3 regions of the Fontibacillus forbon genome follow, and region 3 is predicted to be linked to each of the others. Evidence: riboswitches for the same ligand, from Rfam matches in the RefSeq annotation. Region 3 holds a riboswitch; each other region holds the start of a gene.
What was found. A riboswitch is a leader RNA that binds a small molecule or an ion and turns the genes downstream of it on or off. The one in region 3 is predicted to bind cyclic di-AMP.
Positions count from the first base shown of each region.

Region 1: linked by a shared signal. The riboswitch ahead of ACLB09_RS05005 (3D domain-containing protein) and the one ahead of ACLB09_RS24045 (G5 domain-containing protein) in region 3 are both predicted to bind cyclic di-AMP.
Region 2: linked by a shared signal. The riboswitch ahead of ACLB09_RS24240 (C40 family peptidase) and the one ahead of ACLB09_RS24045 (G5 domain-containing protein) in region 3 are both predicted to bind cyclic di-AMP.

Region 1 is NZ_JBKGFV010000001.1:1,083,863-1,088,103, reverse strand. It holds gene ACLB09_RS05015 (dihydroorotate dehydrogenase electron transfer subunit) at 1-203, opposite strand, end outside; gene ACLB09_RS05010 (polysaccharide deacetylase family protein) at 382-1,236, shown strand; gene ACLB09_RS05005 (3D domain-containing protein) at 1,291-1,974, opposite strand; cyclic di-AMP (ydaO/yuaA leader) riboswitch at 1,983-2,158, opposite strand; gene ACLB09_RS05000 (amino acid ABC transporter ATP-binding protein) at 2,334-3,056, opposite strand; gene ACLB09_RS04995 (amino acid ABC transporter permease) at 3,043-3,705, opposite strand; gene ACLB09_RS04990 (transporter substrate-binding domain-containing protein) at 3,802-4,241, opposite strand, start outside.
Region 2 is NZ_JBKGFV010000009.1:17,891-22,131, reverse strand. It holds gene ACLB09_RS24250 (M1 family metallopeptidase) at 1-127, shown strand, start outside; gene ACLB09_RS24245 (hypothetical protein) at 289-1,119, shown strand; cyclic di-AMP (ydaO/yuaA leader) riboswitch at 1,341-1,475, shown strand; gene ACLB09_RS24240 (C40 family peptidase) at 1,478-1,972, shown strand; cyclic di-AMP (ydaO/yuaA leader) riboswitch at 2,214-2,350, shown strand; gene ACLB09_RS24235 (C40 family peptidase) at 2,355-2,828, shown strand; gene ACLB09_RS24230 (GNAT family N-acetyltransferase) at 3,235-3,738, shown strand; gene ACLB09_RS24225 (c-type cytochrome) at 3,910-4,241, shown strand, end outside.
Region 3 is NZ_JBKGFV010000008.1:74,945-79,185, forward strand. It holds gene rsmA (16S rRNA (adenine(1518)-N(6)/adenine(1519)-N(6))-dimethyltransferase RsmA) at 1-797, opposite strand, end outside; gene rnmV (ribonuclease M5) at 801-1,364, opposite strand; gene ACLB09_RS24045 (G5 domain-containing protein) at 1,494-2,621, opposite strand; cyclic di-AMP (ydaO/yuaA leader) riboswitch at 2,881-3,086, opposite strand; gene ACLB09_RS24050 (TatD family hydrolase) at 3,302-4,072, opposite strand; gene ACLB09_RS24055 (HD domain-containing protein) at 4,097-4,241, opposite strand, start outside.

The sequences.
Region 1 (4,241 bases), on a different contig from region 3:
TCCGTCCCTTCTCCGGCAACGAGATACAGAAACTCTATCCTGTCTTCCGTTATATCAAATATACTCAACGGCCTGGAGAGCAGAGGATAACGATCCCAAGCCCGCAGCATATAAAATTGTCCCATATTCCCGGCGAAATTACCTGCCACCGCAAGCCGGTATACCCCCGCCGCAACCTGCTCGTTAATCAAAACTTCCGACATACTTTTCTCTCCTCTCTAGTAAAACGCCCATCGCTTTGCTTTATGCTTCATTATAAGATGCAATTTTTCAGCCCTTCGAGTCTGTGACGAATGTCACAATCAAACCGCACATAACTTCGGGAAATCCTGGGCATACCTAAGCTTATTACGGTTTCCGGGTAAAGGAGAGGTTTTTACTATGTTCAGAACAGTCAAACAGCGGTTAAGGGCCGCAGGAGCCGCCTTGATCATGACGGCTTTGTTCTTTTTTGCACTCTGCCCGGCCCCCGGAGCCGCAATGCCCCTGAAGACGACAGCGAAGCTCATAGCCGCCTCAAAGATGATAGAGCCCGATGAAGCCAAACCTGCCGGCGTCACGGCAGAAAAGGGCACAAAGCCGCTAAACTTAGGGGAACTGCGGCGGAAGTATTCCGAAACATTCAAATTCCGGGGGCCGGAAGTAAAGCAGGTCGCGCTGACCTTCGACGACGTTCCCGATCCGCGGTTTACTCCGCAAGTGCTCGATGCGCTCCGCAAAGAGGATGTCAAGGCCACTTTTTTTGTCGTCGGCCACCGGGCTAAAAAATACCCGAATCTGCTCCGCAAAATCCATCAGGAAGGTCACATCATCGGCAATCACTCTTATAGTCATCCCCAGTTTAAAAACAGGTCCCTGAAACAATTTCAAAATGAAATCCTCCGGACCGAAAAGATCATTGCCAACGTTATCGGTTACCGACCGAAACTGATACGTCCTCCCTACGGAGAAATCAACGAGGAGCAAATCAAGTGGGCGAAGACACACGGCTATACGATCGTAAACTGGAATGTAGATTCCCTTGACTGGAAGGGGCTTAATGCGGAAAAAGTGAAACAGAACGTACTTCAAGCCCTCGGTCCGGGATCCATCGTACTCCAGCATGCCGGCGGCGGCACGGGATCCGATTTATCCGGAACGATCCAGGCCTTGCCCGACATTATCCGGTCTCTAAAAACGCAAGGATACCATTTCGTAACGCTTCCCGAGTTATTGCATACCCCGAAATACAAATAAGAAACAAACTAAAAAGCAGCTTCCGAAACGGAAGCTGCTTTCGTTGACTTAAATTTATTCGATAACGTAAAGCTTGACGTCCTGATATCCAAATTGGCTAACCGACTGCTGACTGCCCGGAATGAAAATATCGATGCGATTGCCTTTAATGGCCCCACCCTGGTCGGTTGCGGTCGCTACAAAGGCATTCTTCGGCAAATTGGCATGGGAATGTCCCGTCACCAATACTTTTGTGCCCATTGGAATTACTTTGGGATCTACCGCAATCGTACCCAGCTGCAGCGGTTCACCGAAATAATCCACCGCTCCCCACTTGCCATTCTCGCTGGCAGCGGATGAATAAGCCGTTGCTTTGACGTCGATCGTTTTGGAATAGGCGAAAGATTTGCCCCAAGCTTCAACAACCTTGTCGGACGTTGAGACTTTCAAAGCAGACAAAGTTTGCGGGTTTTGCGTTTCGTTTGCGCTGGCGGAAGCCATCGAAACCAAGGCGTTCGATCCGGTTCCCGGTATGACGATATCCAAGCCGCCATAAATGTTAGTCGCTTTAATACTCGGATTTGCGCTGATCAGCTTGTTCAAATCGACGCCGTACTTCTTGGCGAGAATGTAGAAGGTGTCTCCCTCCTTCGCTTTATGTACCGAATCCGCATGAACAGGAATAGTTTGTAATGCTCCTGCCATACCTACTGCAATGATTGCCGCCTTGAAGGCAAGTGCCATGTTCTTATGTTTGATCATGATGTTCCTCCTTTTACTTTCGCCTGCGGAGTTAGTTGTCGGGTTCGGGAAAAAAGGATTGGTTCCCTGCGTCGTTTCTTACGCTTCACCCCAAGAACGCTGTCCACGGTTCAAGTCTGACAGCATTTCGGTAAATCGTCCCCCGCACCTGCGCCATGGCAGGTTTTGGCCTAATCAATATATCACAATTTTGTAACCAAAAGGCGATGAAAATGTTTCCATACTACAAAAAATGGCGGGATGACAACGAAATTCGATCGTCATTCCGATGACAATTTAGTAAGAGGATGGATCAATTACAACAGCAAAAAACCGCCGGTCATCCTATTCCGGCGGTTTTAGTGTTATTGATAAGATTACAGCACTTTGCTGAGAAAATCTTGAGTACGCTGATGTTTCGGCGCACCGAACACATCCTGGGGCGTACCTTGTTCCATTATGACGCCCTGATCCATGAACAGGATCCGATCGCCCACTTCGCGGGCAAAGCCCATTTCGTGCGTGACGATCACCATGGTCATGCCTTTGTCGGCAAGGTTCTTCATGACGTCCAGCACTTCGCCGACCATTTCGGGATCCAGCGCTGATGTCGGCTCGTCAAACAGCATGACGTGGGGCTCCATCGCCAGCGCGCGGGCAATGGCGATCCGCTGCTTTTGTCCGCCGGACAGCTGCGAAGGATAAGCGTCCCGCTTGTCTTCCAATCCGACCGTCCGCAGCAAATCCATAGCAAGGATTTCCGCTTTGCCCTTCTCGGTTTTCTTCACGCGGATCGGCGCCATCGTAATGTTGTCGATCACGCTTTTGTGGGGAAATAAATTGAACTGCTGAAACACCATCCCCATTTTTTCCCGGGTTTTATTGATGTCGTGGCGTTTCTCGGTAATCGATTGACCCTCAAATGTGATTTCGCCTTCAGTCGGCTCCTCCAGCAGGTTCAGGCAGCGCAGAAATGTACTCTTGCCCGAGCCGCTGGGCCCGATAACGACAACGACCTCTCCTTTGGCGATTTCCAGGTCGATGCCCTTCAGTATGTGAAGCTGACCGAACTTTTTATGCAAATTTTTAACGGTGATCACTAGCTCTCAACTTCCTTTCGAACAGACCCAGAATGCGGGACAATGTGAATGTCAAAATAAAGTACATGATAGCAACAATCAGATAAGGCGTCATGCCGTCATAAGTAATGGTTACCACGGCACCGGATTGGAACATGAGTTCCGTAATCCCGATAAAGGATACGATCGATGATTCCTTGATAATCGTGACAAACTCGTTCCCGATCGCCGGAAGTACCGACTTGATCGCTTGCGGAACAATGATAAAGCGCAGCGACATCCACCGGCTCATCCCCAAAGAACGAGCGGCTTCCCCTTGTCCGCGGTCCACGCCCTGAATCCCCGCACGGAAAATTTCCGCGAGATAAGCCGAGCTATTGATGGAAAGCGTAATCGCGCCGGACTGAATCGGCGAAAAATTGATGTTGAAGGCCGTAGAAAAACCGTAGTGAATAATTAACAACTGCACAAGCATCGGGGTTCCGCGCAAAAATTCAACCCAGGCATGCCCGATAAAGCGGACAATTCTCCAAGGAGACATCCGCAAAAGAGTGATGATTAAACCTAAAATAAATCCGCAGAGCACCCCCAGGGCAGCCAGAAGCAGCGTGTACTGCAAACCGGTCAGAAAATAACTGCGGTACTCCCAAAACATCGTAAAAAGCTCCATGTCCCAACATTCCTCCTATTTTACCTCAAAAGCCTTGACAAAAAAACAGAAAATAGCGAATAGGCTCCGCTATTTTCTGCAACAATCGGTCCGTGATTATTTTTCGGCAAGCGCGCTGGCTTCGGTAACGAATTTATCGATCGAGCCATCGCTCAGAAGACGGTCAAGCGTTGCGTTCACTTGATCGAGCATTTCCTTATTGCCTTTCTTCACGCCGACGACATAGCCTTCGTCTTCGGTTACCGGTTTGGCGTCAGTGATGCTGAGGCCTTCCACGTTTTTGACGAACGATTCGGCAACAGGTCCTTCGATGATCGCCACATCCACGCGGCCCGATTTCAGTTGCATAATGATATCGTTAATTTTCCCAAGGGAAGTCAGCTTGGCATTAGGCACCGTTTTGGCCATATCTTCTTGGATCGAACCTTTTTGTACGCCGATTTTCAAACCTTCCAGCGACTCCATGGTCGCGTATTTATCTTTGTTTTCCGTGAGCGAAACGATGGATTGCTCGGCTTTGTAATAAATTTGGGACA
Region 2 (4,241 bases), on a different contig from region 3:
ACTGGTGCTGGAGAACAAGCATATCAACAATTACCTGAAATCCGGAATCGACGAACCGGTTAGCACCCGCTCAACCCTGAGTATCGTCAAACTGCTGGAGACTCTGCTTGGAACTCTTGTGTATTAGGCTGGATCACAACAAAATTTAGCGAATGCTTCCGATGCCAGTTTTGTTCGAAGCCATATCATAGTTGTAACGCTCACAAAACAAGCCGATGCTTACGAAGCAGTTTTGTTCGAAGCCATATCATAGTTGTAACGCTCACAAAACTTTTAGGAGGGAAAGTTATGACCTATGTAAGAAATGGATGGGGGCTTGTCAGGAGCCAGTTTCCCTCCGTGATCATCCTGTTCCTGTACCAGTTGCTCTGGGGATTGTTTCTGTACCGGCTGGTCAGTTCGGCGGTTACCGCCGTTCTGTCCAGGTACCCGGACTCCCCTCAGAACCAACTGAATCGGATCTTATATCTGATCGAAGGCCAATTTGAGCTAAAACATAATCCGGCGATCCATCAATATTTTTGGCTTCTGCTCGGGATGGTTGTCCTTCGACTCTTATTGACGCCGCTGCTTCAGGCCGGTATTCTCTACGGGCTGGTACCTGCCGATGCCCGCGCCTCCGGGTTCCCTCTCTTCCGGGGGATGAAGGAGTTCTGGAAGCCCGTCACGCTCTTTTTCCTGCTGGAACTGGCGCTATTAGCCTTACCGGGATTTTGGATGATCCCGAAATTGTACGCCTTGGCGCTCCGGCTGATTCCTGCCGGCGACAGGCTGGTCCCGATCCTGATCTTCTGCGGGTTTATTCTGGGCTGGGCCGCTTATGGCTGGCTTATCCGACAATTGCTGCTGTTTGCCCAGTTTGGCTACCTGTTCAAAACCGGAGTCTGGGGCTCACTGCTCGTCAGCTTGAAATATCTGTTGCCGGGGATCGCCATCTCGCTTATTCTCGGCGCTTCCGGAGCAGTCATGTTCTTACTGTTCGGTACCGTCTCCTGGATTTGGACCGGGTTACTTGCCCTCATCCTCCAGCAATCCTATCCTTTTTTCCGCAGTCTATTTCAAATTTGGACCCTAACCTCTCAATATCAGCTATGGCATTCGAAGACACAAAAAAGTTAAATTTTTTTAATTTTTATCATCCCTTGTGCCACAAGGCCTCCGCGCTTCTACGGAGGCCTTGTCCTGCGTTTTCCCCTCTGAATCTTGCTAAATAACCATTGCCAAAATATACTTGCCTTTGTTACAATAACAGCAGCACAATTTCAGTAACAGTTTTGTAATTATTTTTGTTACTATTAGCAGGAGTTTTCTGTTGAGTGTTGAATAAGTAAGAAGTCAGATGTAAATTACAGCCGAATTCCCTTCGCGGGGAACGGGGGAACCACTTTGGGTGAATTGATCTCGCAAGAGAGGGATCATAGGGGACCTTCAACCGAATCCTTAAGCTAACCTCGTAGGCATTGGAAGGAGCATTTCCTTGAAGAAACAGTTAACCGCAGCAGCAGTAAGTCTTGCATTACTTTTCTCCATCGGAACTGGTAGCGCTTTCGCGTCGGAATCCAAACTCGATGGCGTGATCGACAAAGCCCTGGGAACTGAATATGTTTCCGGTGGAACTACTACCTCAGGCTTCGACTGTTCGGGATTTACTATGTATGTCTTCTCGAAAATCGGCATTAAATTGCCGCACCAATCAGGCTCCCAGTACAAAATGGGAACCGCTATTGAGAAAGATCAACTGATTGCCGGCGACCTGGTGTTCTTCAACACTTCAGGCAAAGGCGTTTCTCATGTCGGCGTTTACGTCGGTGATGGCAAGTTTGCTCACGCTTCCTCTTCCAAGGGCGTAGTCATCAGCAAATTAAGCGAAAAGTATTATGTCGAGCGTTACGTTGGCGCGAAGCGCATTATGAGCACCGACAAATATGAAGAAGTTACCGGTGATGTTCAGGACCATGATGAAGTAGAATAATAACAGTCAAGCCCGCAGTGATTCTTTATGGAATCAACTTCTGCGGGTTTTTCTTTTTTTCAGGCACACTTCCTAGGAATCATTACCCGGTTCTGACCGGGATAAACAGGACAAATTAACTTATTTATTCAAAATTGCCGAAACAAACTTGCCAAGTCCGGCTAGCCTTGGTAAAATAACCAGAGTAAATAGTAACAACTTTGTAATTTCTGTCGTAACGTCGTATTTTTCGGGTGCATTCAACTAAGAACAGCCGAATTCCCGGCACCCGGGAAACGGGGGAACCATTTTGGGTGAATTGATCTCGCTACATAAGGATCATAGGGAACCTTCAACCGAATCCTCAAGCTAACCTCGCAGGCCTTGGAAGGAGTTTTACATCTTGAGAAAGACGATCACAGCAGCAGCTACGAGTTTGGCCATCCTATTCACCATGGGAACGGGAAGCGCTTTCGCAGACACCACGTTGAACAGCGTTGTTAAGTCCGTGTACGGCACACCTTATAAATACGGAGGAGTTACGACCAACGGTTTTGATTGTTCCGGATTTACAAGGTATGTGTTCAAAAAAATGGGCATCGATCTTGCCCGCGTGTCCGGAGCCCAGTACAAACAAGGAACGGCCGTGGCAAAAAGCCAATTGAAGGCAGGAGATCTCGTTTTCTTCAACACCTTGGGTAAAGGTAAAGTGTCCCACGTCGGCATTTACCTGGGCGACGATAAGTTCGCACACGCTTCTTCCTCTAAAGGCATCCGAACTGACAAATTGAGCAACAGCTATTATAAAACGCGTTATGTCGGGGCAAAAAGAATTTTGAGCAAATCCAGCTTTACAACGTTTGCCACAGAATCCTGATCACCCTGACACCTTTGAGGCCCTCACCTCGAAAACCCATCTGACCGCAACTGATTCTTGCAGGAATCGGCTGCGGTTTTTTTTCTCTGTATCATCTTACTCATATAACGAAGGATCGGATCAAAAGGTTTCTTGTACGCGGCCTATTTCCAAAAAAATATTTTTAATCTCCGTCCGTATCTCCTTCACTCCATATCCAAATCCTTCTATATCCAAAATTTACCCCATTGGCATAAGTCTAAACAGGAAATTTCCCCGTTCAGCACTTTTTTTCGTGCTTCCTTTCTTGCGATCCTCCATTTCAAAGCCTTTACAATCAAAGAAAATCCCGATAGAGTGAGGTTAAAAAGAACTTAAGCCATATGGGTAACCGCATATGTATTCCTATCGTTTAAGGAGGCGCATTATGGAAAAACCGATCGCAGCATTCCGAATCGTACCCATGGAAGAAAGCCACGGCGCGGAAATCAGCACCTGGCGTTACGATTCTCCCTATGATATTTATAGCTGGCTCCCCTGGGAACAAATGAAAGCGCTCGATGTAGAATTCGGCAATCCCGCCTTACGGGCGCAGCAGTATGTCTCTTTATTGAATCAGGAGGACGAACTTGCCGGATTTGCCCAGTACTTCCCTATGGAGGGGGTTACGCGTCTAGGGATCGGCATGAGGCCTGATTTATGCGGCCACGGCTTGGGTAAAGCTTTTGTACTTGCCATTGTGGAGGAGGCCCAGCGGCGGAAGCCGAGGGATGTGATTGACCTGGAGGTATTGACCTGGAATACCCGGGCGATCCGGGCCTACCAGAAATCAGGCTTTGTCATCACCGACCTGTACGAGAAGATGACGCCTGGGGGTATTTCCAAGCCCTATTACTGCATGGTGTTTCGCGGAACGCCCACGTCTACCTAGACAGGATTAACTTTCGAGTTCGATAGTTTGTCTGTGACTAATCATACATGAATACACCGTTTTTTTCGTATACTACAAATAATTCGTTACTTTTTTTGACACAAATGCTATGATCGCCGCGCATGTTCCGCTATAATGGAAGGGGTAGCTTACATAGGAGGGACGATTGAAATGCAGAAGTGGATCATGAGCGGAATACTCATCGTGGCGTGCGCCTTCGCAGCCGTGTTAATGTTTACATTGCCCGGTAAAGATCAGGTGGCGCAGGAAGAAAAGCCGCAATTGCCTGAAATTACATTAAATGCAGAGCAGGCCGAAGCCACGGTCAAGGCCAATTGTATTTCCTGTCATGGAGATCAATTGCAAGGCGGAGCCGGTCCGAATCTGCAGAAAATTGGATCCGAGCTGTCAGCTGAACAATTGTTTGGCATCATTACCAAAGGTAAAGGCGGCATGATGCCTGCTTTCAAGGACAAATTGAAGGAAGATGAAATCGCCAACGT
Region 3 (4,241 bases):
CCGGCATCGCCGAGCAAGGACTCCAGCCGTTCCCGGCCTTCTCCCGGGAAAAACCGGCTCTTGAGATTATTTGAAATCGTCTTGCGTCTTTGAGCAAAAGAAGCCTGTACCACTTCGAAGAAAAAGGCTTCATTCTCCACCGAAACAGGAGGCGTGCTGCGTACCTTCAGACGGATGACAGCCGATTCCACATTGGGCTGCGGGATAAAAACGCTATGAGGCACGGTACAGACCAGCTCCGGCTCACTGTAATACTGAACGGCGATGCTCAGGCTTCCGTATTCCTTTCCTCCCGGGGAGGCCGCCATGCGCTCTGCGACTTCCTTCTGGATCATCACGACGATGTTCTCCAGCGGGAGGCCCGCCTCCAGCAGGTTCATCAAAATCGGTGTCGTGACGTAGTAAGGCAAATTGGCTACCACGCTAACGCCGCTGCATCCGCTGAATTCGGACGCAAACAGCGCCCGCAGGTCGAGCTTAAGCACATCTCCGTGAATGACATGGACATGCGGATAAGGCTCCAACACCTCTTCCAGAATGGGCAGAAGGCGCTGGTCGATTTCCACGGCGGCCACACGGCCGGCCGTTTGTGCCAGCTTCTCCGTCAAGGCTCCGATTCCGGGTCCGATCTCCAGCGCCCCTTTGGATGGATCCAAACCGGCTGCGCCGACGATTTTGCCAAGGATGTTCTGGTCGATCAGAAAGTTCTGACCGAGGCTTTTTTTAAATGAAAATCCGTGCCGTTGGATAATCTCTTTCGTTCGGCGCGGTGTAGACACATCTTCTCTCATGGTCATCGGTTATTTCCCTCTTTCGTTCTCCAATTGAGCTAGTGCGGCCGCAAACTCTTCACGGCTGATCCGGAAGATGGCTAACCGCTTATGAAACTGTTTGCCATTACAATACCCTATTCCAAGCCGTTCACCCATGAACCGCCTACGTGCGGACGCGTCCGGATGAACGATCAATCCCGCCGCGATCAGGTCCTCCCAGTCGATCAGGTCCTGATGACTTCCGTCGGCTTCAGAAGGGACCTCGCTGCGGACGCGGGAGAGGGCCTCCCGGATCGCCTCCGGCGATGCGTTCTCCACCCCGATGTCATCGCCCTTCGTCGCGTCGGCCTCGTTCAGGAAAGCATGCTTACACCCGGGAACCCGGTTCGCGACGATTTTACGGATGCGTTCTCCGGCATGGTCGGGATCGGTGAAAATAATGACTCCCCGCCGCTCCATCGCGAGCGCGATTTTCCGCAAAGTCGTCTCATTGATCGCCGATCCTCCGGTCTCAATGGTGTCGGCGTCCACCGCCCGTTTCACCGCCACGGTGTCGTCACGGCCCTCCACCACAATGACCTCCTTGATCATGTACCCCATACCCTTCAAAATAAAATGGTCGTATCACAACAAAAAGAAGAGGAATTCTCCTCTTCTTATCCGTGTCTTATTCATCATCCTAATAGTATATCATTCCCTGCGCAAAGTAAACGCAGCCGGTTAGTTCAACTCCGGTTTGGTCGGGCCGATGACGTATACGGTACGCCCTTTCTTCCGGCCGAAATTTTTGGCGGATTTCAGGGTGTCGTAATAGACGTCCATCTTGTTGCCCTTGATGGCACCGCCGGTATCTTCCGCCTTGCGGAAGCCGATGCCCTCGATATAGACCCACCAGCCCAACGGAACGACGCTCTTGTCGACCGCGATCGTTCTGCCTTCCGTCACTCGGGTGCCGGATGCCGTTCGCGTGCCAATCCCGTCTTCTTCCGCGGAGTATGCGGTCAGGGTCACGTTCTTAAGTACTTTTTTATATTTAAACGAGACGCCGCCTTTCGTCGTAAGTCCGCTGATATTTACCGCGTTTGCGCTGCGGGATATGCTTGCGGATGCAACAACCGTCGGTTTCTTCGTTCCTACGGCGATCACTTTGGGAGAGGCTTTCTTTTCAACCTCTTTACCGAGCCAGCGCTTCGAAACGAAGTTTCCGTCTTCATACACTTTTTCGATGTTATGGACTACTACCCCTTCATTTCCTTGCGATAAGACCTTGGTTTTTCCCTTGAGCAGGTTATTGTCCGAGGTTTTCACAACCGTGAAAGGTACGCTCTCTTTGGTCTGGACATTATGCTTGGTGACGCGGACAACCTTGATATTCAGGTTCGCTGCCACTTTGCTGTCCAAAGCCGGAGTAATTTTATCTTCCTTGCCCAAAGTAACGCCAAGCTCTTCGATCGCTTCATGTACGCGGTCTTGAGTCGTAAAATGTGTTTTCGTTGTACCGTCCACGCTAACCTTTACAGGAACCGCGCGCACAATGACAATCCCGTCTTTGATGGAACCGGCGAGCGACTGAGCTACCGCATGCTCAGATCCCAAAGCCATTGCCTTTCCTTCCAGACCTTGATTGACCAGCGAATGACGGGTTTCGATCTTTTGACTCTGCCCGTCAACAACCAAGTAAATCTTTTTATTGTTTTGGTAAAACCAAATCAGGATGATGAGAACTACCGCTATGGCCAAAAATCCGATGACCGCTATTTGACGTAAATGTTCTTGTTTCCACCGCATTGCGTAAGACATGCTGGATGAGCGTGATTCATGGGATTCCTTTTTGCGGAAAATGCCCATTTCTTCCGTCCTCCTTACATAGTCCCGCCGTCTAGGTCGATTCGTGATACGTATGACGTGACTACATTTCATTTTTACGAAATGCACTATAATTGAGCTGCACTTCGCATCCTGCCCCAGTCTGCCCGGCTAGTCACCTCCTGTTTAACACAGTATGATGACCCTATTACGTTTATTCAAAACAAAAGAAGCCTAAAGAAAGAGTAAGAGGCTCTCTTTCGTGGCTTCCGAATTTCTTGATGTAATAGGATGCACGAGTTTGCCCTCTCTTTGTACGCTTACGGAGTTAGCTGTCGGGTTAGGACGCAGAGAGCCGCCCTTTCTCAATCATTCGCTCATGGCGCAATGACCTTCGAATTCACCCCAATGACCCAAAAAGAAATCAATTACGCCTAAACCGGTATTTCCGGTTCGCGTATTTGGTTCCCCCGTTCTCCAGATTCGGAGATTAAGCGAGACTGGTTCATGGAACCATGTAACCGGAATCGTCATCTACACATGAACGACCCCAAATCGATTACTGAAAAGATTCTATCCTGTTTCGATGCATGTTGTAAAGGACGAATCAACAACGTTTATTTTAATAAATGGTTAAAAAAATGTAATAAACTCGGTGTAGTTGGTTAAAAAGCATTAATCTTTCGCGAATGCTCTTTTTTTCACCGCTTTTTCTCCCGATTTCATCGAATTCCAAATCGTTCCAGCGCATTTCGGGTAGTAATTTCGGCGATTTCTTCGACCGAAACCCCCTTTAGTTCGGCTGCCGCTTGTGCGACCAAAGTAACATGTCCCGTCTCGTTCCGTTTTCCACGAAATGGATGAGGAGTTAAATATGGGGAGTCCGTTTCGATCAATAATCGGTCCATGGGCGTCTTGATTAACACTTCTTTGGGTTGTTTTGCATTTTTAAACGTAATCGGTCCGCCAAACGACAAATGGAATCCCAAATCCAGACACATTTTGGCAATTTCCCAGCTCCCCGAATAGGAGTGCATGACGCCTCCAATTTCGTTAGCCTTTTCCTCCCGGAGAATGCGAACGACATCTTCATGCGCCTCCCGGTTATGAATGGAAATCGGCATTCCCAGCTTTCGTGCAAGACGGATTTGCTGTCTGAACACTTCATGCTGGACCTCTTTTGGCGACGTATCCCAATAGTAGTCCAGGCCAATTTCACCGATGGCGACTACCTTCTCATGCTTGCAAAGCTCTGCAATCCAGTCCAAATCCTCTTCCTTCATCGTGATCGCATCCTGGGGATGCCATCCCACCGCCGCGTAAATGAAGTCATGCGACTCCGCCAGCTTCATGGTGGTCGGGATCGTCTCGCGGTTAAATCCGATGTTGATCATCCGCGTTACCCCTTGATCCAATGCGCGCTGAATCGCTTCCTCCCGGTCGTCGTCAAACTGCGGCGCATCCATATGCGTGTGCGTATCAAAAAGCTCCATGACTGTACCTCCTTGGGTGTCCGTTTATTGTCCCTGTTCAAATAGTTCAGCAATATTTGCCGGCAGCCGGTGAATCACCGATGCCAATTTATTGTCGGGATAGTACAAATGAAATTTTCCGCGGTGCAATCCGCTGATCGAGCGGACAATGTCCGAAACTTCGGAAATT